DNA from 3 places in the Limnobaculum zhutongyuii genome. Region 1 is predicted to be linked to each of the others. Evidence: predicted binding sites of a transcription regulator. Region 1 holds the regulator's gene; each other region holds the start of a gene.
The links. Region 1 encodes LexA, which represses DNA repair genes until DNA is damaged. Its sites were predicted from a motif close to TNCTGTATGTACATACAGNA; they were not measured.
Positions count from the first base shown of each region.

Region 1 (10,372 bases):
TTGGCGTTTCACTTTCAGCGGTGGCGACAGTAACACTTTCAATCGTCAGTTTTACTTCCGGTGTCATCAGGCGGGTTAACATGTCATACATGGCCTGCATGTTTTCCGGAACCGCATCACCCACATCATTGATATATCCTGCGGTACGCAGTGTTGCCACCAACGTAGAGAAGACGGCTTTATCAAAGAATTCTGGCGCATTAATACCGTGTAAAACAGACAGACGTTGAGCCAGTAACCGGCTCTCTTTCTCCAGCATGCCGCGGTTAATGCTTGGGTTATTGCGCAGTAAAGATAGTGTAATGGTATAGCGCTGTAATGTTTCCCGAACGCCGGCAGCCAGTAACTGTAGCGTACGAATACGGGAAGGTGTCAGCACCAGTAACCCCTCAGTCTGTTGACGAATCAGATTCTGACGTTCCAGCTCATCAATCAGGGTCTCAATCACTGCAGGTAGCTCTTCTTCACTGTAGTGCATAAACAGTTCTTCACGCAGCAGTGGATAAATCAGTGAAATCTGCTCAATAATCTGCTGACGAGAAATACCATCATGATACATCACAATACTGGCGATAAGCGACGGCAACACTAACATATGGTGAATGTTATTACGGTAGTAAGTCATCAGAACCGCTTGTTCGCGGGCTAATATAATGATCTCACCGGCGTTGTCTTTCTCGACCTCAAACTTACTCATTTTCAGCGCATGTTCCAGCATCTGCTCTGGCGTACTGGATGGAACGGTCGCGTCTTTGGCATAAGGTACGTTGCGTAGCAGTTGGATATAACAATCAAGTTGCTCCAGCAGTTGCTCGCGGGTCAGGGCACGTTGGCGAGAGGCCAGTAACGCGGTACAACACAGGTTCATCGCGTTAGCCGCCGCTGCGTTATTAATATTAACCATCAGCTTACCGGCAATCTGATTAACTGTCGGTGTTAACCAGTTTGGTCTTGGCGTTTCTATCGGATCGATAGATTCTCTCCAGTTCGGTACATTCTGATTCAGATAGGTCATTAATGGGATAGGTTCACCAAAGTTCACGTAGCCTAATCCTAAATTACGCAGCTTACGCATGGTGCGAACTACCTGCCAGAGGTTCTCTTTCTCTTTGGTTGCTCCACGCAGTTCGTTGGCGTAAGTACCCACTTCCATTACGTGTTCATAACCGATATAGACTGGCACAACCGTAATAGGGCGATTACCGCCGCGCAGCATAGCCTGAATAGTCATGGAAAGCGTGCCGGTTTTCGGTTCCAGCAATCGACCGGTACGTGAACGCCCACCCTCAACAAAGTATTCAACGGAATAACCCCGGCTGAACAATTCACCCAGATATTCACGAAACACGGTAGAGTAGAGCTTGTTGCCTTTAAACGTCCGGCGAATAAAGAACGCACCCAGTCGACGGAAGATAGGACCTGCTGGCCAGAAGTTGAGGTTGATACCGGCAGCAATGTGCGGTGGTACCAGCCCCTGATGGTAAAGCACATAGGAGAGCAGCAGATAGTCCATGTGACTACGGTGGCTCGGCGCATAGACAATGCCGTGGCCATCCTGAGCCAACTGACGCACTCGCTCGGCGTTATGAACATGAATACCCTGATAGAGTCGGTTCCATGTCCAGCTGAGCACCCGGTCAGTCACTCGCAGCGTTTCATAGTTAAAGTTGGCTGCAATCTCTTCCATCATATCGACAGCATTTTGTTTTGCTTTCGTCAGAGATATCTTCTTCGATGCCGCTTCTTCCTCAACCGCTTTTTCAATGGCTTTTGAGGTTAGTAATTTATTGAACAGATCCTGACGCATCGGCAATTTTGGTCCGGTTGCGGCAAGACGCTGTCTGGCAAAGTGCATGCGGGCAACCCGGGCCAGTTTTTGGGCAATGGTCTTATCGGTGCCATGCTCATCTGCCATATAGCGTAGCGACACGGTTTGGGAAAAGCGGACAAAGCTGTCACGGCCTAACCACATCACGACAAAAAACTTCTGGATACCGTTAAACAGTTGAAGGCGAGGAGCTTCATGGCTGTCATGACCTTCGCGACCCGGAGAACGACCAAACATCACTGAGACTGGAACCATCTGGATATCCAGGTCGGGATGATTACGGTGCAGGTCCAGATAGTCGTGAAATAGCTTTATCGACTCTTCTTTAGGGGCGTAATAGCTGAATACTCGCGGTCCTTCATGAATAAAAACATAGCGGGGCAGTAGCTGACCATCAATCTCATAAGGTTCTAATGGATCGGGTAATTCCTGAGCCAGACACTGTGCACGTAGGGTTAACAGGTCTGCTTTTGAGTTATAGGGCAGGACATATAGTATTGGACGAGTGGTGTCCAATCCCAATTCAGCGATGGGGTCAGAAGGAATACACTTGCTACGAACCAGCATTTTTATTGGTATATTCAATAGCTTATAGTAAAGTTTACGCCAACCAGACATAAATGTTTCGAGCCTCATATAGATAACGAGTCGCCAGAATACCAGAACTCGGCGCGATCTGTGATGATGTGATGAATGATAATTGCTAAAATTGAGTAGAATTTTCTTGAGGAATTGTGAATGAACCAGGTGACAGGACTTACTCGTATCATTAAAGCTGCAGGGTATTCGTGGGGTGGTCTGCGGGCCACCTGGAAAAATGAAGCTGCTTTTCGTCAGGAAATTGTGCTGTTGGTGGTCGCTATCATTCTGGCCAGTTGGCTGGATGTTTCCATTATTGAACGAATCTTACTGATTGGTTCTGTGGTATTGATTGTGGCTTTTGAAATTATTAATAGCGCGATTGAAGCGGTGGTTGATCGTATCGGTACCGAACGCCATGAGTTGTCGGGTCGGGCGAAGGATATGGGATCCGCTGCCGTATTAATTATGATATTGCTGGCGCTGTTTGTCTGGGTTTCTGTGCTCTGGAGTCATTTTTCTCGATATATCTCGTAAATATGAAGTATGAAGGTTTTCATCTGGCGAATACCTGTATATACTCACAGCATAACTGTATAAAAAAACAGGGTAAGGGAATCGAGAAATGAAAGCACTAACCGCCAGACAGCAACAAATTTATGACCTGATTCGTGACCATATCAATCAGTCAGGGATGCCGCCGACTCGTGCAGAGATTGCCCAAACCTTAGGGTTTAAGTCACCCAATGCGGCTGAAGAACACTTAAAAGCTTTAGCCCGTAAAGGGGTAATTGAAATTATTAATGGGGCCTCCAGAGGGATTCGTCTGCTTCTGGAAACCGAAGATGCAGGTCTCCCGTTAATTGGTCGGGTCGCCGCAGGTGAACCTTTACTGGCTCAGGAACACGTGGAAAGCCACTATCAGATAGACCCGGCACTGTTTAAGCCACACGCTGACTTTTTACTGCGCGTCAGCGGTATGTCAATGAAAGACATTGGTATTATGGATGGCGATCTGCTTGCTGTTCATAAAACTCAGGATGTGCGTAACGGTCAGGTAGTGGTTGCGCGTATTGATGATGAAGTTACGGTTAAGCGTCTGAAAAAACAGGGTAACGTAGTTGAATTACTCCCTGAAAATGAAGAGTTTTCACCCATCGTGGTTGATCTGCGTGAGCAGAGTTTAACCATTGAAGGGCTTGCTGTCGGTGTTATTCGTAATGGCGACTGGATGTAATTAAATCTAAAAATCAGATATCAGCTGATGTGAGAACGGATAACTGATATTGCAGGAAACCAAAAAGCGCCTTAGGGCGCTTTTTTAATGGCGATTACTGAAGCATATCGATCGGAATGAGTCATCAGTTACGCACCGGATGGGGCACTTTTGGCTACTAAAATATTATTCATCAATTGGTGCCGGTGCTGCTGGAGCTTATTAATGCTGGAATGGCTGGTGAGCAAAATAGTATAAATTTTGTTCTGATAGTTCATAAACACAAAGATACCGGCGACGTCTTGTTCTCCATCTTTGGTGCTGACTTCTAATTGCTCAGTATCAATATCGCCATAGGTTTCTGTACGGCGGGTAATATCAACCGACTGAAATTTAAAGCTATCAGCGATGGAATCCACTTCATCTTTGAGTTGAATGCCTTCATCAAGGGTTTGTGTTGAAATGCGCCCCAGCAAATTTGGGTCATCCAAATTTTTTAGCAGCCAGATAGAGGATAAATCGGTTTCAATAAACTGCCAGCGCTCAGGTAATTGGCCAGGAAGTCCGGTGACTTCACGCCAGTTTTGAGCTTCAATTTGCTGTTCACCGTCAGTTGTCAATGTTATGGGCGTCATCGTTTCTCTGGCTGAAGCACTGACCAGTGTTCCTGCGACAGCAAAAAGCGCCCATATAAACTGCTTCATCTTGTTTTCCCTGGAAAATAACCAACAATATATAGCTATATCATTAAGATGTGTTACTGATAATGTACTTATAAATATGCTGCTAATATATACTCTATTTGCAAGAAAAATAAAATAGAAAAGATAATTGAGGTGAATGAATAACAAAGTGTGTTATTTATTATTCTTAATGTATGTCTGATTCAACGTTGTAAGAATGTTAATGTATATTAATTGTTTTTAAAAACATGTTGTTATGTTGGTTTTATTTATGGTTTTTTATGAATTTAGTATGTGGATATAAAGAATATTTATTCATTTATTCTTATTTGTAAGTGTAGTTTTATATAGCTTGCTCTATTAGCAAGGTAAATCAATCACAGTTATTCTTTTATTCCTTAAAATATATTGCTTTTATCCTGCTTTATTAGCACATTGCGAACAAATGCCATGAGTTTCAAGTACGCTATGTTGAATAGTGAAGTGGCTTTTCTCTGCCAGTTCTTTAAGTAGTTGGTCGATTCCTTCTGCGTGATGTTCAGTGACTAAGCCACAGTTATCACAAATAAACAGTGCGGAAGTATGCAGTGGTTCACCTACATGGTGGCAAACAACATAGCTATTGGTGGATTCTATTTTATGGATAAAACCCTGCTCAAGTAAAAAGTCGAGTGCACGATAGACCGTTGGGGGTTTAGCCTGGGGTTCCGAGATACGCAGCAAATCCAATAAGTCATAGGCGCTGATGGCATTCTTTTGCTCCGCCATTAAGCGCAACGCCAGACGCCGCTGGGGAGTTAAGCGAACTGCTCGCTGATCGCACAACTTCTGGGCTTTTGTCAGCATAGACTCAATATTGATTGATTTCATTGTTATCTCTGTTATTCACAATCCTGTTAATGATTCTATCATGCTTAATAAAGAACGCCGAGAGCATATCCCTAACCGGGCAATTGAGGGAAGGCGGTAACGACAATCGCCTTTTCTATGGTAAAATGCCGCTAATCATTCCGCCGAACCTCATGCTGGTATCGCGTTCGTCGATCAAGAAAACTATCTGGTAGCCGTTAATTTCTTTATGAATTCTGATAAATCAACACAGTACCCTATGCAGCGCTTTTCCGTTGCACCAATGCTCGACTGGACCGATCGTCACTGTCGCTATTTTCATCGGTTGCTAAGCGGGCAAACGCTGCTGTATACCGAGATGGTCACCACGGGTGCCATTTTGTTTGGTAAAGGTGATTATCTGGCATACAGCCAGCAGGAGCAGCCGGTTGCGTTGCAATTAGGCGGAAGTGAGCCTCAGGCGCTGGCAGAATGTGCTAAACGTGCAAAAGCATTAGGCTATAACGAGATTAATCTGAACGCGGGCTGCCCTTCTGATCGGGTGCAAAACGGACGTTTTGGCGCTTGTTTGATGGCCGAACCTGAGCTGGTGGCGGAATGCGTAAGCGCAATGAAACAGGCGGTTTCCATACCAGTAACGGTAAAAACGCGAATTGGTATTGATGATTCAGATAACTACGAGTTTTTGCAGCGTTTTATCACTATTGTTTCAGAACAGGGTGGTTGTGATAATTTCACGCTTCATGCGCGTAAGGCCTGGCTATCAGGTTTAAGTCCAAAAGAGAATCGGGAAATACCTCCGCTGGATTACTCCCGCATCTATTTGGTGAAACAAGAATTTCCTCATCTGACCATCGCGATTAACGGCGGTATTAAAACGTTGGAAGAAGCAAAGGAACATCTACAACACGTTGATGGCGTAATGATGGGACGTGAAGCCTATCAAAATCCGGGCATACTGGCGCAGGTAGATAGTGAGATTTTTGGCATTGAACGGGAGATCCCTCAGGCTGCCGCCGTCGTAGAGGCGATGTACCCTTATATTGAGCAAGAACTGTCTAAAGGCACCTATCTGGGACATATTACCCGCCATATGCTGGGACTGTTTCAGGGGATCCCTGGCGCCCGTCAGTTTCGCCGCCATTTAAGTGAGAATGCTCATAAAGCAGGTGCAGATGTTGACGTATTGCGACAGGCGCTGGCGATGGTGACGGGAAAACAGAGTTAAATTTGCTTTAAATAGTAAAAAAGCCGCTCTTTCAAAGCGGCTTTTTTTAGTTTTCTCAGCGAACGATTTACTCGTGACCCGCCAGATTTCTTGGGCGATATGGTGCTTCCAGTATAGCCACTTCTTCATCACTTAACGTTAATGATAACGCAGCAACGGCATCGTCCAGATGGTGCGGTTTAGAAGCGCCGATAATGGGTGACGTGACCACGTTACGATGTCTCACCCAGGCCAGAGCCACCTGTGCAGGTGGGACTCCACGGGCAGTAGCGACCTGCTCTACGGCGTTAACAATGGCATCTTCTTCTGCCTGATGGTTATACCAGTTATGTGCAGGCGTATCGGTAGTGGCCCGAATAGTTTGATTCTTCCTGGAGCCGGTTAATACGCCCCGTGCCAGTGGAGACCAGGGCGTAACGGCTATGCCCATTTCTTCGCATAGCGGCAACATTTCACGTTCTTCTTCGCGATATATCAGGTTGTAGTGATTCTGCATTGAAACGAATTTTGCCAGCCCATGCTGCTCTTGCAGGGATAACATGCGCATAAACTGCCAGGCATGCATGGACGATGCACCGATATATCTGGCTTTGCCGGAGCGTACCACGGTATCCAGTGCTTCAATGGTTTCTTCAATCGACGTTTCCGGGTCGAAACGATGAATGATATACAGATCGAGATAATCGGTTCCAAGACGCTTCAGTGAGGCATCAATACTTTTCAAAATATGCTTACGAGACAGGCCACGATCGTTAGGGTTATCGCTCATTGGGTTAAACACTTTGCTGGCAATAACCACGTCGTCGCGAGGAACCATTTTCAACAGCGTTTTACCTAAAACTTCTTCGCTGGCGCCACGGGAATACATATCCGCGGTGTCAAAAAAATTGATGCCAAGATCCAGCGCTTTTTTGATGAAGGGGCGAGTACCATTTTCATCCAGTACCCATTCCCGCCATTCCGGGCTGCCATAGGTCATACAACCCAGGCAGATAGGGGAGACTTTCATACCTGTGGAACCAAAACGGACGTATTTCATTTGGGATCTCCTGTTGTATCAGTAATCGTGTGACTGCTGTTGCAGTAACCATCAATTTTTTTATCAATCACCAGCAGACAGCTTTGTAATTCTGCCAGTCGATTTCGAACCTGTAGGCGGTGTTGCTCCAGCAATTGTCGACGCAGATCGGCAGTGCTATCACCTTGGGTTACCAACTCTGCATACCGTTGCATATCGCGCAGAGGCATTCCTGTGGTCCTCAATTTGCTGAGAAACTCAAGGCGGTCCAGCACTCGTTGGTCGTAATCTCTTTGTCCGCTGCTATCCCGATAAACAACCGGAAGCAAGCCAATGCGTTCGTAATAGCGAAGCGTATGGGGAGATAAGCCAGTCTTTTTTGCCAGTGTGCCAATTTTCATATAACACGCCTTTTGCGGATGAGTTGGATAACCTTAAAGGTTAGAGTGCACTCTAAGTCAAGCGGAATAATTTATTTGTTAGCTATTTTCCGAAAGGAAAAACAAGAGGTGAGTGCGGCGCATTTTTGCACCGCACTCTGGTACAACTTAGTAAATACTTACAACGACATGCATATTATTATCCAGACAGCGCTGGTAAAAATTTACCAGTTCCGTTAATGCCTGCTCTAATTCAGCATACAGCGATTCTTTGGACTCTGAAGTCCAGATGTTAGGGTAAATCTCAGCGTCATTGAATTGTTGAGGATCAAAGCGAGATTTCAGATCGGCTAAATCGAGCTGTTTCAATGCGGCAATGACCGGAGGGAGCTCGTTATTCCCGATGGCGGCAATAAAGTTCTCTTCATCCAGTATATGGATACCAACAATGGCATCGCTTAACGGGTCATCTTCCAGAGGTTCGCTGGCGGAGCTGCCGGTCAGTATAAAATGCAAACCATCCCACATTTTCCAGATATCCAGCGTGTCGTTGTGTTCTTCCAGCTCTTCCAGTTCATCAACCAGATCGACCTCATCAAGATCTATCAGGTGGTTCAGGCCATCTTCATCAATGGCCATGTAGCAGGCTTGTATTCCCATTATGGATATCCATTCGTTAGTCAGTATGATTGCGCGTTGTTATTCTTTATCCATCAGGGTATCAGCAGGCTGGAGCCTGAGGTTATCCGACTTTCTAATGCCTGATGAGCTCGGACTGCATCTTTAAGCGGGAACTGTTGCGTAGGTGCCACATCCACATTAATAGCACCACTGGCAATCATGGAAAACAGTTCGTTGGCTGCATGTTGTAATAGTTGTTTTGTGGTGATGTAGTTGCCCAGTGATGGTCGGGTAACAAACAGGCCACCTTTTTGATTAAGAATGCCCAAATCTACACCGGTAACCGGACCTGAAGCATTACCAAAACTCACCATTAACCCATGTGGGCGCAAACAGTCCAGTGAGGCAAGCCAGGTTGATTTACCCACCGAGTCATAGACAACGTTCACTTTTTCACCGTTGGTCAGTTCTGAAACACGCTTGGCAATGTCTTCTTCCTGATAGTTAATCGTGGCCCATGCGCCGTCTTGTTTAGCCTGTGCGGCTTTCCCGGCAGAACCAACAGTACCAATCAGTTTAACGCCCAGAGCCTTTGCCCACTGACAGGCAATTTTACCTACACCTCCGGCAGCGGCGTGAAACAAAATCGTTTCTCCCGGTTTTACCTGATAGGTCATATGCAGTAAATAGTAGACGGTGAGTCCTTTAAGGAAGGACGCTGCCGCCTGTTCAAATGAGATAGCATCCGGGAGTTTAGCCACTTTATCTGCTGCTACGCAGTGATAGTCACTATAAGCACCTAAGGGGGATTGAGCATAGACAACCCGATCGCCAACGTTTATGTGTGTTACTCCAGCCCCTACTTTTTCTACAATACCTGCCGCTTCGGTACCTAATCCTGATGGCAGAGAAGGGGTTGGATAAAGGCCACTGCGAACATAGGTATCGATATAGTTAATACCGATAGCCTTGTTGGCGACCAATACTTCATTGTCAGCTGGCTGTTTGGGGGTAAAATCGACATATTTCAGTACTTCCGGACCGCCATTTGCAGCAAATTCAATACGTTTAGCCATAATACAAACTCCGGGATAATGAATGATTTTTAGTCAACACAGATTAAATTCATCATAGCAGCCATGTTGATCGTTGGGTAGGTTGCCATCATCGCGTATACTGCTTAGCTGTTATCTTTTAATCGTAACCGGATCGCTAATTATCCCATGTCTGGCAAAACACCTTTTAATAAGCAGAACGCCCGTAACGAACGGCCTGTCGACCGTCAAATGGAAGGGCTGAAAATGCCGCCTCATTCCCTTGAGGCTGAACAATCCGTATTGGGCGGCCTGATGCTGGACAATGAGCGTTGGGATAATGTGTCTGAACGGGTAACGGCGAATGACTTTTATAGTCGTCCTCACCGCACGGTATTTGGCGAAATGCAGCGTCTGCTGGAGCTGGGCAAGCCAATCGATTTGATCACGTTATCTGAATCGTTGGAACAAAAAGGGGTACTGGATCAGGTCGGGGGATTTGCCTATCTGGCGGAACTGTCAAAAAACACCCCAAGCGCGGCCAACATAGGCGCTTATGCGGACATCGTTCGTGAACGCGCGGTGGTCCGTGAGATGATCTCAGTAGCCAATGAAATTGCCGATGCCGGTTATGATCCTCAGGGGCGCAACAGCGAAGAGCTGCTGGATCTGGCTGAATCACGGGTTTTCCAGATTGCAGAAAGCCGTACAAATAAAGATGAAGGACCAAAAAGTATCGACCAGATTCTGGAAGATACCGTTTCCCGTATTGAACAGTTGTATCAGCGTCCCCATGACGGTGTGACCGGTGTTTCTACCGGTTTTAATGATTTAGATAAGAAAACCGCCGGCTTACAGCGGTCAGACTTAATTATTGTCGCCGCGCGTCCTTCAATGGGTAAAACCACCTTCGCCATGAACCTGTGTGAGAACGCA
Region 1 is NZ_CP034752.1:3,717,558-3,727,929, reverse strand. Features, by position in the region: gene plsB (glycerol-3-phosphate 1-O-acyltransferase PlsB) at 1-2,446, opposite strand, end outside; gene EKN56_RS16615 (diacylglycerol kinase) at 2,567-2,944, shown strand; gene lexA (transcriptional repressor LexA) at 3,033-3,644, shown strand; gene EKN56_RS16605 (hypothetical protein) at 3,773-4,327, opposite strand; gene zur (zinc uptake transcriptional repressor Zur) at 4,721-5,176, opposite strand; gene dusA (tRNA dihydrouridine(20/20a) synthase DusA) at 5,385-6,383, shown strand; gene EKN56_RS16590 (aldo/keto reductase) at 6,451-7,422, opposite strand; gene EKN56_RS16585 (MerR family transcriptional regulator) at 7,419-7,802, opposite strand; gene EKN56_RS16580 (YfbM family protein) at 7,950-8,441, opposite strand; gene EKN56_RS16575 (quinone oxidoreductase) at 8,495-9,478, opposite strand; gene dnaB (replicative DNA helicase) at 9,626-10,372, shown strand, end outside.

Region 2 (10,372 bases), 1.4 Mb from region 1:
TCAAACGGTCAGCTTAAACAGGTCACACCACCGTCTAATGCCGGTGTAGATCGCGACCAACTGGCCCGTACCCGCGCGAATCAACGCACAGAAGATCGCAGCTTCTCCTCTTCTACTGATATTAACCGGGATAGCATCCAACAAAACCGACAAGATCGCCTTCAGAATCGTAATCAAAACTTTGATGGCAGTCGTCTAGGTGGCGGACAATTTCAGGGTGGAGGAAATCGCATGGAGAATATGCACCAGTTCGATCGCGGAAATCTGTCTCATGGATTCCAGGGCCGGGTTGGCGGATTCCGGCATTTTAGATAGCGCAATAGATAAAGGCGGCCAACAGGCCGCCTTTATAGATAATCAAACTAAGTCGGGAATCGTATTTATTGCGCTTCTGATATATTCGAATACAACTACCGCTTATTCACGTCGAAAACATCAGTCACAGTCTTGATAACCGCCTAACTCACCACATTTAGTACATCGAAATAGATATGCCGTGGGCGAACCATCTTTGTCTAACGCTGAAAAAAAACGATCCCATTCAGGGCCATCTGACAATCCGGTTGAGTCTTGAATTGCAACAATCGCTTGAGGGCCAAACGCTGTTAACTCTTTTTGACCAACCCGCCCAATAAACTGAGCCGCATCGCCACAGTGAGTCCACCACTGTTCCTGTTGCCAGCCGGAGAAACCAGGAGTACGAAATGCCACCTCTTCTACAACCTCATCAGGTACATCATCCCAATCACCATAGCCACCAATTCCACTCTCATCGGTGAAGCTCACCTCTAATTTCTCGTGTGCGGAACCATCACTGATGCACCAGGGACACAGGCATTCTTCATAGTCTTCAACGGCATAAGCAGGGCCCGTATAAATATAGCCCCGAGCCTGACCACAGCAAATACATTCAGCCTCAGATTGAATAACACTGCCGGTCTCAAGCGGATCAGGATGATATTTAAAAATTGGAAACGACATTTTTTCTCCTGAATCGGTTATATAAGCTTTATTGTTCAACGGCGTAATCATACCATCGAAACAGCCTCTAAGCCGATTTTCAATAATACTCAACAATTACGATATGGCGATAAACTGCTCTCGCAATTTTTGTAACTGATCCCGTAACTGAGCGGCATCTTCAAATTCAAGATTCTGCGCATGCTGATACATTTTGCCTTCCAACTCGCGGATCTTTTTATCCAATGCCTGTGGTGTCAGTGCAGTGTAATCTGCCTCTGGCTCTGCCGCTTTCTTCTTACCACGGCCCTTGGCATGTTTCAGCGTACCCAGTCCCTGACCCAGTTCCAGAATATCCTCAATCGATTTATTCAATCCTTGCGGAACAATTCCGTTAGCCTCGTTATAAGCTATTTGCCGCGCTCTGCGACGTTCTGTTTCATCAATAGCCTTAGCCATCGAGTTAGTGACTCTATCGCCGTAGAGAATCGCTTTGCCGTTTAGATTACGTGCCGCACGACCAATGGTCTGTATTAGTGAACGTTCAGAACGCAGAAACCCTTCTTTATCCGCATCCAGAATCGCCACTAATGAAACCTCAGGCATATCCAGCCCTTCCCGCAGCAAGTTGATCCCTACCAGTACATCAAACTCACCTAAACGCAGATCGCGGATGATCTCGACTCGCTCAACAGTATCAATATCCGAGTGCAAATAACGTACACGCTCTCCATGCTCTTCCAGATATTCGGTTAAATCCTCGGCCATCCGTTTGGTTAAGGTAGTGACCAGTACCCGTTCGTTCTTCTCCACCCGAATACGAATCTCAGACAATAAGTCATCCACCTGAGTAGCCACAGGACGAACTTCAATCAGCGGATCCAACAACCCCGTAGGACGCACGACCTGATCGATAACTTCACCGCCGGATTTCTCCAGTTCGTAATTTCCTGGGGTAGCGGACACATAGATAGTCTGCGGAGCCAATTGTTCAAATTCTTCAAATCGCAATGGACGGTTGTCCAACGCTGAAGGTAAACGGAAACCGTATTCCACCAGCGTCTCTTTACGCGCCCGGTCACCGCGATACATACCGCCTAGCTGAGGCACCGTTACGTGTGATTCGTCAATGACCAGCAAACCATCCGCCGGTAAATAATCAAACAGCGTTGGAGGCGGAGCCCCTTCTCCTCTCCCTGATAAATAACGCGAATAGTTTTCAATGCCAGAGCAATAACCCAGTTCATTCATCATCTCTATATCAAATTGAGTTCGTTGACTGAGTCGCTGTTCTTCAACCAGTTTGTCATTTGCCAGCAATACCCGACGGCGATCCGCCAGTTCAACTTTGATGCCCTCAATAGCTTCCAGTATGCGTTCCCGCGGGGTGACATAGTGAGTTTTAGGATAGATAGTGAAACGGGGAACCACTTGCTGAACCTGTCCGGTTAGCGGGTCAAAAACCGACAGGCGCTCCACTTCATCATCAAACAGTTCAATACGCAGGGCATATTCGTCTGATTCCGCCGGGAAGATATCAATCACTTCACCACGCACCCTGAAAGTACTGCGCTGAAATACCTGATCGTTACGGGTGTATTGTAATTCGGCCAGACGTTGCAGAATCGAACGTTGATCGATAATCATGCCGCGCGTCAGATGCAACATCATTTTCAGATAGGCATCCGGATCGCCCAAACCATAGATAGCGGAAACCGAAGCCACCAGCACCACGTCACGTCTTTCCAACAAAGCTTTAGTCGCCGACAGCCGCATCTGTTCAATATGTTCGTTAATCGATGCGTCTTTCTCAATGAAAGTATCTGAGCTGGGAACGTAAGCTTCCGGCTGGTAATAGTCATAGTAAGAGACGAAATACTCCACTGCATTCTCAGGAAAGAAGGCTTTCATCTCGCCATATAGCTGAGCCGCCAGCGTCTTATTCGGCGCCAGAATCATGGTGGGCCTTTCCAACTGAGCAATCACGTTAGCAATGGTAAAGGTTTTACCGGAGCCGGTTACCCCAAGTAGCGTTTGGTGAGCTAATCCATCTTCTAACCCTTCAGCCAACCGCCTGATAGCCTCGGGTTGATCGCCTGCGGGTTGAAAAGCAGAATTTAATTTGAATGTTTTACTCATGATTCACGCTACCTGAATTAAAAGATTAGCTATCTGAAAATAAAGTTCGATAAAGATCGCAATTTCTATTATGTGGAGCTGGACAGTTTTTTACCACTTCCATTATACTGTATATTAAACCAGTAAAAAACCTCATTTGAATAACTGTTTAATTTTAAAACAACTATTGCTCCAATAGACCGGGTATATCGATAAGGGCTAATAGTCAAGTTATAGAAATGTAATTTATCCCCAAGAACGTGTTGACATTTCTCAAATCAACGCATTTTTTCAGTCATATCCACTGAAGCATTTGATGTCCAATATTGGCCTCTTGATTTTAGCTAACTTAATGATAAAAAACATTTTTTAACTGGCATCGAGAATGCAAACAAAAACTGGAAAAGCCGCATCAGGGCTGGGATGAGATGATTTTTCTAACGGTAATACACAAGGTTATCCACAGGAATGGTGGATAAGTAAAATTTTCCTACTAATACTGCTGCATTGCGTCCGGTGTCTTTTTTAGAAACTCAGTTAAAAACATTCCTTCTGAAAATTTTTTTATCCTGTTTACCAGCGATTTATTCTTAAAAATAATTGAAAAAAAATTTTACAGCCGCACTTTTGAGTGCAGATTTCACTTGCTACATCCTTCTTTCTTCTCAGAATAAAGATCTCTGTTATTTACCCTAAACTTTCGTCTTATTCCTCTAAAAGTTACGATCGAGCTATGTTCTGAGCCACTAAGTAAATTCGCCACCGGTTATAGTACCCAGGTATGGTTACGGAAATGTTACACCGCATCAACAAAAAGAGTCGGCAATAAACTTTGATAATATGCTGGTTTTATGCTCGAATTGAGCTTTCCGCTCCCTCCTATCACGTTAACAGCAGACAATATAGCCACCATGAAATATCAGATTATTGCTCTCGACCTCGACGGTACTTTACTCAACTCACAAAAGCAGATTTTGCAGGAATCTCTCGATACTCTGGCCCTTGCGCGTCAACAAGGCGTTAAAGTGGTTATCGTTACCGGACGCCATCATGTCGCTATCCATCCTTTCTATCAGGCTCTGCAACTGGATACTCCCGCAATTTGCTGTAACGGTACTTATACCTATCACTACCAAAAGCAGCAGGTACTCTCCGGAACGCCGCTAACCAAATCACAGGCAACCCGCGTCGCTCAACTATTACGTAATCATCCAATTCAAAGCCTGATGTATATTGATAACGCCATGACCTTTGAGCAGAAAGATGACAGCATCGACCGCTGGTATGCCTGGGCCGCCCGCCTGCCGGAGAACCAGCGCCCTAATATGCTCCATGTGGATAAATTCGAAACCGCTATCGATCAGGCCAATAACGTATGGAAGTTTGCTACCTCCAGCGATGACGAAGATGCGCTTAATCACTTCAGTAAGCTGGTAGAAAAAGAGCTGGGACTGGCCTGTGAACGTTCATGGCATAACCAGATAGATTTGGCTCAACAAGGAAACAGCAAAGGCAACAGATTACGTGAGTGGGTTGAATCTCAGGGAATCAGCATGAACAACGTCATTGCATTCGGCGATAACCTGAACGACGTCAGCATGCTATCTCAGGCAGGATTAGGCGTCGCAATGGGCAACAGCAGCGACGAAGTAAAAATGCACGCCAATCTGGTAGCCGGAGAAAATGACACCCCTACCATCGCGAATATCATCCGCGAGCGTGTTTTGCAGCAGTAAATAGAAGAATGCATCATGAAAATGCCTCCCAATTGGAGGCATTATTAATCGATGACAATATCTGGCGGCTTAACATGTATGCTTAAAAATAGTCAATCGCCGGGAGGGGCTGCCGTGGGGGTCGACTTGGCGTAAGCCAACGACAAACAGGCAAAGCCTGTTTGAACAGCGCTAGCGCTGGCCCGAAGGGCAAAACACCTAAGGTGTTTTGTAACGGCCCGTAGGCAGACCAGGCCCGGAGCACTCTGTAGCTAAGTACAAATTGTCTGCCGACCGTACTCTCAGCCCATTTAAGCACCTTATTTTTACGGTCGGAATGTGCACAGGCGATGATTTATTAGATTAGACCTATTAAAAATTGCCTCATCACCACGCCTCACGACTAATCGACACCGCCTTAACCAACGCAAACAGCGACTGCCCCACTTCGATCTGTAACTCATCCCGAGCCCAGGGCGTAATCCTCGCCCAAATGGCGTGTTGACCTACCGACAGTTTCACATCAATACGATCGTCCGAAGCATAAATTTCTGTCACCTCAGCAGCCAGTACGTTACGAATACTGCTATCCTGCGGTTTAGTTAATGCTAAAGAGACATCTGCAGCATTAATGCGAATACGCAATCTTTGCCCCTGTGGTACATCCACCCGATTAACCCACAGGCACTGTTCGCCTAACGCCAATGCACTCATCGAATACTTATCATGTTGTTCCAACAAAGTCACATTCAGCACGCTGCTCTGCTCATCCTGCTGTAGCCATGGCGTCATTGCATCACTGGCCCATACGCTCTCCAGTTCCCCGGAGGCCCGCACTTTGCCGCTGTCCAGCACGATGACCTGTTCCGCCAGACGTAGAATCTCCTCCATACTGTGAGTCACATACAGAATAGGAATATTCACATCTTTAGCCAGACGTTCCAGATAAGGGATCAGTTCGCGTTTACGAGGGACATCCAGCGAGGCTAAAGGCTCATCCATCAACAGCAACTCAGGCGCGGTTAATAGAGCGCGACCGATGGCTACCCGCTGTTTTTCACCGCCGGATAAGGTGACAGGAAAACGTTTAAGCAAATGACCAATACCTAATAGTTCAACAATATCATCAAACTGGTGTTGCATTTGTGGTTGCATACCGTACTGTAGATTGCCTTTGGTGCTGTAATGAGGAAACAGACGTGCATCCTGAAACACATAACCAATACGGCGCTTTGCTGGCGGCAGATAAATTCCGCGGGAACAATCCACCAACACTCTATCGTTTAAAATAATTGCACCGCTGTCCGGACGCGTTAATCCACTGACAGCATTAATTAGTGAGGTTTTCCCTGCGCCAGACAGACCAAAAATTGCCGTAATGCCATCTCCGGGAACCTCAACCGAGATATCCATCTCCAGAGCACCCAGACGCTGTTTGAAATTGAGCTTTAACATCAGCCTTTCAGTCTCCGTTGACTCCAGCGCGCCAGCCATTCAGACATCAGCAACGATATTAACGACAGCAAAATCGCAATAATACACAAGCGAGCAGCATCCCCTTCAGCGCCAGGCGTTTCAATCAAGGTATACATCGCCAGAGGGATGGTTCGGGTTTCACCAGGGATATTAGAGACGAAAGTAATAGTAGCGCCAAACTCCCCCAGCGAACGGGCAAAGGCTAGCACCACCCCAGCCAACAGACCGGGAAAAGCCAGAGGTAAGGTTACGGTAAACAATACTCGCCAGAAACCGGCGCCCAACGTTCTGGCAGCCTGCTCCAGTTTGGTATCAACCGCTTCAAGCGCCAGGCGGATTGCCCTGACCATAAGGGGAAAGGCAATAACGGCAGAAGCAAAAGCCGCTCCACGCCAGCTAAAGGTAAAGCTAAAACCAAACCACTGATATAGCCATTCACCAATAATGCCTCTGCGACCAAAGCCAATTAGCAGTAAATAGCCAATAACAACGGGTGGTAACACCAGTGGGAGATGAATAATGCTGTCCAGTAATGCTTTGCCCGGAAACTGGCAACGAGCCAGAATCCAGGCAACAAAAATACCGACAGGTAAACTGAAGGCCACTGCCACTCCAGCCACTTTAAGGCTAAGTAGCAGGGCTTCTAACTCATATTGAGATAACATCATTTAGTACGTGGACTGAACCCATATTTTTCAAATACTGCTGAAGCTTCCGGTGTCGTCAGGTATTTAGCAAACTCTTGCACCGCTGGAGTTGAATGGTCTTTTACCGCAGCCATAGGATACTCTACCGGTAAGTGACTGTCGTCAGGGAAAATACCAACCATTTTTACTTTTTTACTGGCAACGGCATCAGAACCATAAACAATACCCAACGGTGCTTCTGCGCGCTCAACCAGCGCTAATGCTGCACGCACGTTGTTTGCACGAGCCATCTTTGGTGACAGTTGATCCCAAACGCCAAGGAAGGTTAATGCTTGTTTGGTATAGATACCGGCCGGAACGTGGTCAGGATCGCCTACCGCCAGACGTCCATCTTTCAGTAAAGATGACCAGTCGGTGACTTTGTTGACATTAACGTGTTTCAACTGGCTATCAAGTGGAGCAACCAGAACCAGATCGTTACCCAGCAACGTTACGCGAGTTTTATCCTCCATCAATTTCTTTTCAACCACGTAATCCATCCACTGCTGGTCAGCAGAGATGAACATATCTGCCGGAGCACCCTGTTCGATTTGACGAGCCAGCGTTGAAGAAGAAGCAAACGAGGAAGTCACCTCTACACCGCTCTTTTTCTTATAATCTGTTGCGATTTCTTCCAGTGCGTTAGTCAACGATGCAGCAGCAAATACGGTAATTTTTTCTGCCGCTGATGCGGTTTGTAGCAAAGTAGCAGCTAACAATCCAACCAGAGTAAGTTTCAGTTTGTTCTTCATTTCAGCCTCGTTATTTTATTGTCAATATTATCAGGCAATATTGCCCTTCGATATATAATGGAAAATATAACGTTTTCTTATTTGCTTGTCATCGACTGATGTTTGATTTATGAAAGAACTACCGAAAAGAGGTATCGCGGATACAAAAAACACCGGCCTGCATTTATCGCAGGCCGGTGTCATATAATATTCAGATTTGCACTAATCCCAACAGGGATCAGCTATTGCGGGTTTTGCTTGGGCCCAGTTTTGAGATAAAGTTAAACACTTCACCCAGACCGTAAATTAATCCCAAAATAATTGCCATCACCACGGGAACCATACAGGCGGCAAATACCAGGCTTTTTAATAATTCAAACATAAGTTCCTCATTTAACTATCCATGCTGACGCATGTTCGCAATGGTTTTATTACCAGCGGTATTAATCAATATAACACAGAGTTTATCAGCTATCTGCTGATAATTTTCATCTATCTGTGCTGCCTGGTAATTTGGCAGAATGAGAAAAATGAAGGACAATACCTTATGCCTTTACTAAACGGACCCTATACGCGATGAATGCTGAAATCTTACTTACCCTGAAATTACAAGGCCATCTGTTCGCTGACCCTCGCCGTATCGCTTTGCTCAAACAAATTGAACATACCGGTTCAATCAGTCAGGGTGCCAAGCTGGCTGAAATCAGTTATAAAAGCGCCTGGGATGCAGTCAATGAGATGAATAAGTTGACTGATAATCTGTTAGTAGAGCGTGCTACCGGCGGTAAAGGTGGTGGCGGAGCCCATTTGACCCCTTACGGTAAACGTCTGCTTCAACTGTATGACCTGCTGGAAAAAATACAGCAAAAAGCGTTCGATGTATTACAGGATGACTCCATGCCGCTGGACAGTCTGCTAGCCGCCATCGCCCGCTTTTCGTTACAAACCAGCGCCCGTAATCAGTTTTTCGGCACCATTCTCGACCAGCAACCAACCAATCAGCCGGACTGCATTACTCTGTTAATGAACGATGGCAAAACCGAGATTCATGCCTCCCTGACTCAACAAAGCATAAAACGTCTGCAGCTTAGTCAGGGAAAAGAAGTATTAGCGCTGATCAAAGCGCCACTGATCGATTTACACCAGCAACCCCCTGCCGTCAGTGATAACTGCCTGCGTAGTACAGTCACATCAGTGAACACCAGCGATCGCCGCTGCGAAGTATTACTACAGTTAGATGGAGGAGAGACCCTCTGCTCTACCATTTCCAATCAGCAGGCAAAGGCGCTGTCTGTTGCGACAGGACAAGTGCTATGGGCAACTTTTAGCGCAGAAAGCGTCATTATTGCTACGCTGTGCTAAACCGTCATCATACGCTTTAGCCCGTCAATTCAGGTGCCAATTCAGAGCGTTTAAATTGGCACCCGATAATAAGGCATTTTACGCTGAAACGACCTTTAGCTCATCGATCAGCCTTAGGGTTGTCGGCGTAATTTGTGACTCATCATAAACCACATACAAATCGGCAGGAATTCGCTCTTCCAGTGGCCGAAAAATCACCCCCGGCCAGTTCATCTGGGCATAACTGTCCGCGATCATTGTAACGCCTAATCCCATACTAATTAATGCCAGCACCGTTTGTGGTTCGACCGCCTCACGGACAATATAGGGAGAGAAACCTGCGTTATTACATATTTTTTGTAAAAAGGACCAATCCGAATGCACCGCAGGTAGCGTTACAAACGCTTCATTTCTTAACTCATGCAAAGGAATAGAGTTGTATCTGGCCAGACGATGTTCACTCGGTAAGGCCACCAAAAAAGACGCTTCTTGTAATCGCAGGCTGGTTAACCCTTGAGGGGGTATAGAAACCATACGCCAGATACCGGCATCGATTTCGTGGCGCTCCAGCATGGCCATCTGTATACCGGGGGATTTTTCACGAAAGATAATATCAACGGTAGGATTGGCTTTAATAAAATTATGCAAAATCGGTCTTAATCGTCCCCACAGCGCAGTACCAACAATACCTAATTCTATTCGCCCTCTTTCTCCCCTACCTATTTGCTCCACTCTGGCCAATGCCTGATTGGTTGCCGCCAGCAGATTACGCGTCTCTTCCATCAATACCTTTCCCGCATGGGTCAAGGCAACGCTGCGGGAATGACGAATAAACAGCATGGTTCCCAACTGGGCTTCCAGCTCCTTTATATGAATACTGAGCGGCGGCTGCGACATATTCAGGCGCACCGCCGCTTTGCCAAAATGAAGTTCTTCCGCTACCGCTAAAAAATAGCGCAATAGCTTCAGGTCAGTACGATAAACGCGTTCAATTGAATCCACACCGACTCCTGTCCTGGGTATTTATTATAGTTAGTTTATGTTACCGCCAGTCAGAACCTCATCATGACAAATTAAACATCAATAGCCATTTTGAGAGATAGCAGATTGTTTATCATCCAGCGTAGCCAATAAACTCGCCAACAGACTGGAAGCGCCAAAGCGAAAATGCGCGGGCGTTATCCATGCCTCTCCCAATAAACGGGCAGCAATAGCCAGATAAACTTGTGCTTCTTCTGCTGAACGAACGCCTCCGGCGGCTTTAAACCCACAGCGACCGCCTTTTTCAGCAATCACGCCAAGCATGATTTCTGCCGCCTCTGGCGTGGCATTAATCGATACTTTA
Region 2 is NZ_CP034752.1:2,315,917-2,326,288, forward strand. Features, by position in the region: gene EKN56_RS10205 (hypothetical protein) at 1-315, shown strand, start outside; gene EKN56_RS10210 (CbrC family protein) at 436-981, opposite strand; gene uvrB (excinuclease ABC subunit UvrB) at 1,078-3,099, opposite strand; gene EKN56_RS10220 (pyridoxal phosphatase) at 3,990-4,814, shown strand; gene modC (molybdenum ABC transporter ATP-binding protein ModC) at 5,181-6,248, opposite strand; gene modB (molybdate ABC transporter permease subunit) at 6,248-6,937, opposite strand; gene modA (molybdate ABC transporter substrate-binding protein) at 6,934-7,707, opposite strand; gene EKN56_RS10240 (AcrZ family multidrug efflux pump-associated protein) at 7,925-8,068, opposite strand; gene modE (molybdenum-dependent transcriptional regulator) at 8,263-9,048, shown strand; gene EKN56_RS10250 (LysR family transcriptional regulator) at 9,127-10,020, opposite strand; gene deoC (deoxyribose-phosphate aldolase) at 10,108-10,372, opposite strand, start outside.
Region 2: a site for LexA is predicted at 3,205-3,224, ahead of uvrB (excinuclease ABC subunit UvrB). Genes of this name have one in related genera too.

Region 3 (10,372 bases), 2.2 Mb from region 1:
GAACACCACAATACCGCCTTCAGCAAAGGGGTATTTGGCTAATTCGTTACGCAACATTTCAGTGCTATTGCGGGTAAAATCGAGAAAACTCGCTTCCCCTTTACGACAACCTTTAAGTGCATCGGCAAACTGACTCTCAGCGTTAAATAGCCCAAAAGCTTTACTCTTTCCGCTATAGACCCGATGCAACTCAGCCACCATCTCTTCTGTGGCCTGATTATTGGTTAATGGAGAATCACGCAACACAACATCAAGCGTCTGTTCATCACGCTTAATCAACTGATGTAAAACGATCTGGTCAAGATCCAGACTCATAACGACTCCTCTGTACGACTGAATATGCACTGTACTGAAATGCCCAGTGATAATGGGAATATAATAGCAGGAGCCGTCTTTCAGTGTCATAACAAAATCTGTCAACAGCCAAATGCTTCGCATCCTTACGCGTTATAGACTATATAATTTATAGGGTTGTTGTTTCACCATTTGAAGCAGTACTATTCGCACTTCCTCGCAAAATCGCGGAAGAGAAACAAGATTTTCTGTATAAACTACAGAAAATAATCAATCGATACGGTAAGATAGACGCCATTAAATCACCTGATAAATACACTAAGCACAAATTTATGCCACAAGCTTCCCGTTACAGTGATGAACTGGTAGAAAAGTTATTAAGCGAATTGGTTCATGTTCTGGAAAAGAATCAGACACCTACCGACCTTTCTCTGATGGTTTTAGGTAACATGGTAACCAACCTGATTAATACCAGCGTTGCCCCTGCGGCCCGGCCTGCTATCGTCCGATCTTTTATTGAGGCTTTACAGGCTTCAATCAGAGATGATAAAGCCCATTAATTTGTTTACCCAAAAGTGAATATGGTGACAAACCGTCAGCAATATAAAGAGAAAGTCTCCCAGATGATTAGCTGGGGGCACTGGTTCGCTCTCTTTAATATTATTCTCAGCCTGGTACTGAGCAGCCGCTATTTGTTCATTACCGACTGGCCCGGCACCCTGCTGGGGCGCGTTTATGCGCTGGTAAGCTGGCTGGGGCACTTCGGTTTTATCACCTTTGCCGTCTACCTTCTGATTCTGTTTCCGCTGACATTTATTATTATGTCACAGCGGCTGATGAGAGTACTTTCGGCCATTCTGGCGACTGCCGGACTCACGCTATTACTTATTGATACCGAAGTATTCTTCCGTTTTCGTTTGCACCTTAACCCTACCGTTTGGGGTTTGTTGATTAATCCAGATGAAACCGAACTGGTGCGTGACTGGCAGTTATTGTTTATCTGTATTCCTGTCATCTTTTTGATTGAACTACTGTTTGGTACCTGGAGCTGGCAGAAATTACGCAGCCTGAACCGGCAAAAATTCGGTAAACCATTAGCCGCGCTGTTTATTACCGCTTTTATCTTTACCCATATGGCTTATATTTGGGCGGATGCTAACTTCTATCGACCGATTACCATGCAGCGGGCAAATTTACCGCTGTCTTATCCAATGACCGCCCGTCGTTTTCTGGAAAAACATGGATTATTGGATGCCCAGGCTTATCAGGATAAGTTGACCCAACAAGGTAATCCTGAAGCCGTTGAAATTGAATACCCATTGGCCAAACTGAGCTATAACGATAGCGCAACCAACTACAATTTATTAGTGATCGTAGTGGATGGTATTCGTAATCAAAATCTGAAAGATGATATGCCAAAGCTGTCAGCACTGGCTGATAACAATGTTCAATTCACTCGCCATTACAGCTCCGGCAATATGCAGGACACAGGATTATTTGGCCTGTTCTACGGTATATCACCTACCTATATTGACAGTATTCTGGCAAGTAAAAAGTCTTCCGCTCTGATTACCGCATTAAGCCAGCAAAACTATCAGTTTGGTTTATTCTCCGCATCCGGATTCAAAAGCCCACTCTATCGTCAGGCCCTGTTATCTGACTTTACCTTGCCGCCAACCGTTGCTCAAAGCAACAGTGCAACCACGGAACAGTGGCAGGAATGGGTGAATATGCCCAACGGGAATACTCCATGGTTCTCTTATATTCAGTACAGTAACAATAGCATTTTGAATGCGAACGCCAATAAAGCGCCTGCGGACTTTATCAACAAGTATCGTAATTCTGTCAATGACATAGACCAACAAATCGACGGCGTGATGCAAACCATCTCTGATAAAGGTTTGTTAGAAAAAACGGTGGTGGTTATCACTGCAGCACACGGCGTTGAGTTTAATGATACGAATCAAAACGTTCAGGGTTTTGGCCAAAACTATAGCCGCTATCAGCTTCAGGTTCCGCTAGTTATTCACTGGCCAGGAACTCCGACACAAAAAATTGATAAAATGACCGGTCATACCGACATTATGGCTACCCTGATGCAACGGCTGCTGCATGTTAAAAATGCCACCAGCACCTACACTCAGGGTGAAGACCTGTTTACTGCTCAGCGTCGTTACCCTTGGGTAACCGCCGGCGATGCAAAACAGCTGGTGGTCATTACGCCAGATGAGACTATCCTGATCAATGCTAATGGCCGCTATAAAGCCTATGACGCTAACTTTAAGCAGATCGACAAAGAAAAACCAAGCCTGTCATTGCTGCTGCAAGTACTGACTGACGTTAAGCGTTTTATGGCTAACTGATTAAAACTAAAGCAAACGTAACGTCCGGGTCTTGCATTAGATTCAAGAAACGGTAGTATTAATCACCAGTTTCGGCACGTAGCGCAGCCTGGTAGCGCACTGTCATGGGGTGTCAGGGGTCGGAGGTTCAAATCCTCTCGTGCCGACCAAATTATTCCAATAAAAAACCAACCTGCTATGGTTGGTTTTTTTATTGCCTGCATTTATTGATAACAAAATAGGGTTATCAAACCCCTGTTCAAACCGTATTAATCCACTTTGTTAAGCGGCGAAGGGGTGAAAATATAAAACACCACCGGATTTATAATGATTGATACGATCAGAAATTGAACGCTCATTTTGATCATTTCAGAAAAACCATCAAAATATAGTAGCCCTATCTTTTCTGCCATCAGGAAAACAGGGAAAAGAAACAGAGCATGTATCAGAGCTGTAGTCAGTGCAAAAACAGCACACTCCTTTTTTACAGGCTTTCTTGCTTTACCCTTTGCAAACATTAACGCTGCAATCAAGCTGGCAATCGCCGTCGACGTCAGGCTAATAAAAGTCGTCGTGAGCTCAAAGCGGCTACCAAACACATAGCCCGATGTAATCATTACGATAAGAGCGATAGCATAAACGCCAATGTATTTTATCATCAACTTTCCTTGTTAAAGTTTATTTAAAACCTATAAATTCTGACTTTGATTATATGAACTACAGTAATCACAGCAAATAATATCACTTCCCGAGCTATTTCTGATACGCCTATTAAAACTCACTATTTTTTGCATGTAATTTTCTCTCACAATTTATACCGTTCATCACATCCCTCAGGAAAACAATCACAGCTACAATTTAATTCATGTATCCAATGCGTCGCTTTATTCATTCATCACGGATGATGCACAAAGGGGATGACCTATGGATATTATTGAATATGAGGGGATTACCATCACTGTCTACGATGGTGACATTACCACTTTGCCACCAGATGGATTGGTTATTTATGGCGAGTTCGGGCGGCATATGCTTGGCATTGTCGAAAAAGGTAAGCTGAAAACCCTTAATGCTATTCCCTACCAGAGTATTAATGCATTACTGACTGATTTAAAAAAATTAAGTGGGCAGGGGCCGCATCATTGATGTTTGTGATTGTCTTTTATCTCTGGAGGGAAGCAGAGAAAGCGGCAATATATACGGCCTGATGCGCCCTTCCCTGCTTAAATGTAGAAACTAAATACAGGCATCAGGTCAGCGTACTCTCCCGTAGCAATTCCAGATAATCATATCCATCAAAAGTAATACGTGAAATTGACCATTTATCATCCCCATTCTGTGCGGCCATAATATAGTGTTTATCACATAACAGTTGAATATGAGCCGCAACTAACGCTGGATCGCGGTTTGGAAAGTCCTTATTGGTAATAAATGGAGCGCCCTGCGGTTGCTGTTCAACTTTCGATAAAATGACTTCTAATAGTTCAAGATCTCTTTTCATCGCACGCCTCATGTATCTGTCGGGGATTATGACTATTTCAATTTTAGCAGCCGGTAAAAAAAGCACCTGCCCGTCGTCGTCCTGACTGCCATTTTTTAAATTGTCGTCATCATCCGCTCACTATGTGACCGCCCTCTGATTTACACACTATTTGAACTCGTATAATTAAATTTCGGTTAGGCTAACAATAGGGATGTACTATGTTTCCAGAGTACCGTGATTTAATCACTCAGCTTAAAACAACCCACCCTCGTTTCCATTCATTGTTTGATAAACATAACGACCTCGACCACGAAATCCTTCGTTTGCAATCCCAGAGTGGAAATAGTCTTAACGACAAAATAGCCACCTTGAAAAAGGAAAAATTACGCCTTAAAGATGAGCTATACCGCATTTTACGAGAAGAGTCCCAGGCTCGAGCCTGATTATTATTCCATCGTTCAGATGCAAAAAAACCCGCCAGAGAGCGGGTTATTTTTTTGATTTTATTGAGGGTCAGTAACAAGTAATTTTGACTTATATCGCCAAAAACAGGCGCAATAGCAAATTCCGGCGGTTAAACTAACCGATAAAATCAACAGGCCATTCATTTCATCTGGTGTAGATTGAGCGATCATCGGGGCAACAAGGCCGATAAATGCGCCGGATAACAAACTACACAAGCAGGCCCAATGAAACGGCCAGCCTTCCCTCAGCATATAGCCAGTTTGAATTGCCAACAGTCCAAAAGGTATCAGACCAAATAAAAAAGCCACAAACAGCGGAACGACCATCATGGCGAATCCCAGAAAGCCCACCAGCGCTTCACCAATATCAGGAAACTCATAAATGATACAACCAATCAAAACACAGAGTATGGGTGCAACAAAGATATGCAAAAGTGCGGTAAACAGCCATGGCACTACTCTTTTATTCAATTCCATTTTTTATATTCCTGATATTTAGTCGCTAATTCATCATAACAAGTTTCTTCCCCCTCGAATAACCACCTGTTATTACAGCCTTTCTATAGCTATCAACCAATTTTTTTGTTATCCGGAGCTATTCCACAAAAAATTTCCGTTGCATTGCAAATTTGCCTCAATATACTATATATATATACAGTATTATATGGATGCTACTGAGGTTCAAAATGCAAGTTGAAATTTCTATTCGCAAAGAAGATCCGTTACCGGGTGGAGCAGAAGCCGCATTAAAAGAAGAGCTGGAAAAACGTCTGCGGTGCCATTTTGCCGATGTTCGCGTCAGAGTTAGGCGTGGTAGCGCTAACGATGTGACCGTATTGGGCGGGATGAAAACCGATAAAGAGCTGGTCACTGAAATATTACAACAAACCTGGGAAAGTGCAGAAGACTGGTTTGAAGCCTATCAATAAAAAGAAAGCCCCCAAATCTTTATCAGAAATTGGGGGCTTTTTATCTGTTAAAAGAGGCTAACCCTAGGGTTATTCTTCATCAGACTCCGGTGTTGCATCATCCGATGGCTGATTTGGCATGTCTTCGGTGTTTTCATCACCGCAGATGTTTTCATCATCATCTTCTTCTGGCTCAACAACGCGTTGCAAGCCCACAACATTCTCGTCTTCTGCAGTACGAATCAGAGTAACACCATGAGTATTACGACCCACTACGCTGACTTCTGATACGCGGGTACGAACCAAAGTACCAGCATCAGTAATCATCATAATCTGATCGCACTGATCGACCTGAACCGCACCTACGACACGACCATTACGCTCACTCACTTTAATGGAGATTACGCCCTGAGTCGCACGAGACTTGGTAGGATAATCAGACAATCCGGTACGTTTACCGTAGCCGTTTTGCGTTACCGTCAGAATTTCACCTTCGCCGCGTGGAACAATCAGAGAAACAACGCGATCGTCATCACTCAGTTTGATACCACGTACACCGGCAGCGGTACGGCCCATTGGGCGCACGCCTTTAATGGTGCCATCTTCCAGTTTCTCTTCTTCCAGGAAGCGAACAACCTTCCCTTCGGCAGAGAACAGCATGATCTCATTAGTGCCATCAGTTAAATCAACACCAATCAGCTCATCACCCTTATTCAGATTAACGGCAATAATACCGGCACTGCGTGGACGGCTAAATTCGGTCAGCTGAGTTTTCTTCACGGTACCATTGGCGGTAGCCATAAAGACATTCAGACCAGCTTCATATTCGCGTACCGGCAGAATGGCGGTAATACGCTCATCCTGTTCCAACGGCAGAATATTAATAATAGGACGACCGCGAGCACCACGGCTGGCTTCTGGCAATTGATAAACTTTTAACCAGTACAGGCGACCACGGCTGGAGAAGCACAAAATAGTGTCATGGGTGTTAGCCACCAACAGACGCTCAATAAAGTCTTCTTCTTTAATACGTGCCGCTGACTTACCTTTACCACCGCGACGCTGAGCCTCATAGTCAGACAGCGGTTGATACTTGACATAGCCCTGATGGGACAAGGTGACAACCACATCTTCCTGAGTAATCAGGTCTTCAATATTAATATCGGCAGTATTAGCAGTAATCTCGGTACGGCGAGGGTCGTTATACTGATCGCGAATCGCTTCAAGCTCTTCACGGATAACTTCCATCAGGCGTTCCGGGCTTTCAAGAATAAACAGCAGTGCAGCAATTTGTGTCAGCAGCTCTTTATACTCATCCAGCAGTTTTTCATGCTCAAGACCGGTCAGACGGTGTAAACGTAACTCAAGGATCGCCTGAGCCTGTTGCTCGGTCAGGTAATATTTGCCATCACGAATACCATACTCTGGTTCCAGCCACTCAGGACGAGCCGCATCGTTACCGGCGCGCTCAAGCATTGAAGCAACGTTACCCAGTTCCCATGGACGTGCCAACAAACCCATTTTTGCATCGGCTGGCGTTGCTGCGGCACGGATCAGCTCAATAATCGGATCGATGTTGGCTAATGCGATAGCCAGACCTTCCAGAATATGTGCACGTTCACGCGCTTTACGCAGTTCAAAAATAGTCCGGCGGGTAACCACTTCACGGCGGTGGCGAACAAACGCCTCCAGCATCTCTTTCAGGCCCAGCAGCTTTGGCTGCCCCTGATGGAGTGCCACCATGTTGATACCAAAGGTGACCTGAAGCTGAGTTTGTGAATACAGATTATTCAGCACCACTTCCGCTACCGCGTCGCGCTTAACTTCAATCACAACTCGCATACCGTCTTTATCAGACTCGTCGCGTAGTGCGCTGATGCCTTCAACCTTTTTATCTTTTACCAGCTCGGCAATCTTTTCAATTAACCGAGCTTTGTTCACCTGATAAGGAATTTCGTGAACAAGAATGGTTTCACGACCGCTTTTTTCATCAACTTCGATTTCTGCACGAGCACGAATATAAATTTTACCGCGGCCAGTCCGGTAAGCTTCTTCGATACCGCGACGACCATTAATGATGGCTGCCGTCGGGAAGTCAGGACCTGGGATGTGTTCCATCAGCCCTTCAAGACTGATATTTTCATCCTCAATAAAGGCCAGACAACCATTAATGACTTCCACCAGGTTATGAGGTGGTATGTTGGTTGCCATACCAACGGCGATACCAGAAGAACCATTAACCAGCAGGTTAGGAATTCTGGTTGGTAATACCGTAGGGATCTGTTCTGTTCCGTCGTAGTTAGGCCCAAAGTCAACGGTCTCTTTATCCAGATCCGCCAACAGGTCGTGAGCCATTTTAGACATACGAATTTCGGTATAACGCATCGCCGCCGCTGAGTCGCCGTCAATAGAACCGAAGTTCCCCTGACCATCAACCAGCATATAGCGTAATGAGAACGGCTGGGCCATACGAACGATGGTATCGTAGACCGCGCTATCCCCGTGTGGGTGGTATTTACCGATTACGTCGCCAACTACACGCGCCGATTTTTTATATGGTTTGTTCCAGTCGTTACCAAGTACGTTCATAGCGAACAATACGCGGCGGTGTACTGGCTTCAGGCCGTCTCGAACATCTGGTAATGCGCGTCCAACAATTACGGACATCGCATAATCAAGATATGAGTTTTTAAGCTCATCTTCGATGTTGACCGGCATAATTTCTCTGGCAAGGTCGCTCATGGAGCCGCTATCCCTCTATGTATTATCAGCCCGGAAAAGGTGCAAAATTATATCATATCTCGCGGCTTGTTTCTAATTTTCACCACGTTATCTTGCCCGAAAAGTATAGATGATAGCGTTTAATTTATTCCTGCTGCTCCCTCAGCCGCCCCAGTCATGTGTTGCACCAGAAAAGGCAGCTTAATCGTTCATGCAAAATAGATTTCACTTAGTGATGAAAAGCATCAACTCCCGATGCAACCTAGCCCATTCACGATAAACTCATGTATAATTGCCAGCCCTGTAGCGAATTGTTGGATAACTCCTATGCACTCATCAGAAAACGTTGACCAGAAAGAGATTGCTAAATTTGAAGCCGTAGCGTCACGCTGGTGGGATCTCGAAGGTGAATTTAAGCCCCTTCATCAAATTAATCCATTACGTCTGGACTACATTCAACAACGCGCTGATGGCATCTTTGGTAAAAGAATCCTCGATGTTGGCTGCGGCGGCGGTATTCTTTCTGAAAGTATGGCCAAAGAAGGTGCTAACGTTACCGGTTTAGATATGGGTTCGGAACCCCTGTTAGTGGCCCGTCTGCATGCCATAGAAAGTGGTGTTCCTGTCGAATATGTTCAACAAACCGTTGAAGCCCACGCGCTGGAGAATCAGGGTCATTACGACATCGTAACCTGTATGGAGATGCTGGAACACGTACCCGACCCTGCCTCGGTTATTCGAGCTTGTGCAAAGCTGGTTAAGCCGGGTGGCCACGTATTTTTCTCGACCATTAACCGCAATACCAAAGCCTGGTTAATGCTGGTGGTGGGCGCTGAATATGTGATGAATATGGTGCCCAAAGGAACCCATGATGCTAATAAGTTCATTCGCCCTTCGGAATTGATTAGTTGGGTCGACACGACCACGCTTCGCGATCGCCACATTACCGGGCTCCACTATAATCCGCTATTACAGACCTTTAAGCTGGGCGGTAATGTTGATGTGAACTATATGCTGCACTGCACTAATGAAGCTGCGGTATAACCACTAATGTTACAGGGTTATTAAACAACATATTTTCTGCATAACTCATTTTTATTTCTTGACTGCTTAAGAAAACAACGGTTTGAAAAATTTTTACATCAAACCGTTAAAAATTTATTTACCATCTAATATCATAATAACCTAAGACCAGACGGGAACTTAGCGCGCTTATCCCAAAAGTTATCCACAAAAACTCCCTGTTTTGTTCACTTGCAAAAAACCTCATAGACCACTATCTTGTAGCTCATGCACACAACATCCACTATATATTGTGTTTTTATCGTGCAATTACACCTTAAACCTTTTACCCATGCTGGTGTAAGCCATAAATTCTCACGGAAAGGTAGTATTACGCTATGAATCAAAGTCTATTAGTCACTAAACGCGATGGTCGCAAGGAACGCATTAATCTCGATAAAATTCATCGGGTCATTGATTGGGCTGCAGAAGGTCTGCACAACGTCTCCGTTTCTCAGGTTGAGCTTCGTTCACACATTCAGTTTTACGATGGTATCCGAACTTCTGACATCCATGAGACGATTATCCGTGCTGCAGCGGACTTAATTTCGCGTGATTCTCCGGACTATCAATATTTGGCAGCTCGTCTGGCTATCTTCCATTTGCGTAAGAAAGCCTATGGCCAGTTTGAACCGCCTGCACTCTATGCTCACGTAAAGAGCATGGTTGAGAAAGGGAAATACGATAAGCATCTGCTGGAAGATTACACTCAGGAAGAGTTTGAGCAGATGAATGACTTTATTGACCACTGGCGTGATATGAACTTCTCCTATGCAGCAGTTAAACAGCTGGAAGGTAAATATCTGGTCCAAAACCGCGTTACCGGTGAAGTTTATGAAAGTGCTCAGTTCCTCTATATTCTGGTAGCGGCCTGTCTGTTCTCCCGTTATCCACGCGAAACTCGCCTTGACTACGTAAAACGTTTTTACGATGCGATTTCCACCTTTAAAATTTCACTGCCTACGCCAATTATGGCGGGGGTTCGTACCCCTACCCGTCAATTCAGCTCTTGTGTATTGATTGAGTGCGGCGATAGTCTGGACTCCATTAACGCGACCTCCAGTGCCATTGTGAAATACGTTTCTCAACGTGCCGGTA
Region 3 is NZ_CP034752.1:1,319,355-1,329,726, forward strand. Features, by position in the region: gene yejK (nucleoid-associated protein YejK) at 1-315, opposite strand, end outside; gene EKN56_RS05520 (YejL family protein) at 627-854, shown strand; gene yejM (LPS biosynthesis-modulating metalloenzyme YejM) at 876-2,657, shown strand; tRNA gene EKN56_RS05530 (tRNA-Pro) at 2,730-2,806, shown strand; gene EKN56_RS05535 (hypothetical protein) at 2,906-3,295, opposite strand; gene EKN56_RS05540 (hypothetical protein) at 3,561-3,782, shown strand; gene EKN56_RS05545 (DUF2513 domain-containing protein) at 3,886-4,137, opposite strand; gene EKN56_RS05550 (DUF465 domain-containing protein) at 4,338-4,562, shown strand; gene EKN56_RS05555 (hypothetical protein) at 4,623-5,060, opposite strand; gene EKN56_RS05560 (DinI-like family protein) at 5,270-5,512, shown strand; gene gyrA (DNA topoisomerase (ATP-hydrolyzing) subunit A) at 5,582-8,233, opposite strand; gene ubiG (bifunctional 2-polyprenyl-6-hydroxyphenol methylase/3-demethylubiquinol 3-O-methyltransferase UbiG) at 8,540-9,256, shown strand; gene nrdA (class 1a ribonucleoside-diphosphate reductase subunit alpha) at 9,613-10,372, shown strand, end outside.
Region 3: a site for LexA is predicted at 5,224-5,243, ahead of EKN56_RS05560 (DinI-like family protein). Genes of this name have one in related genera too.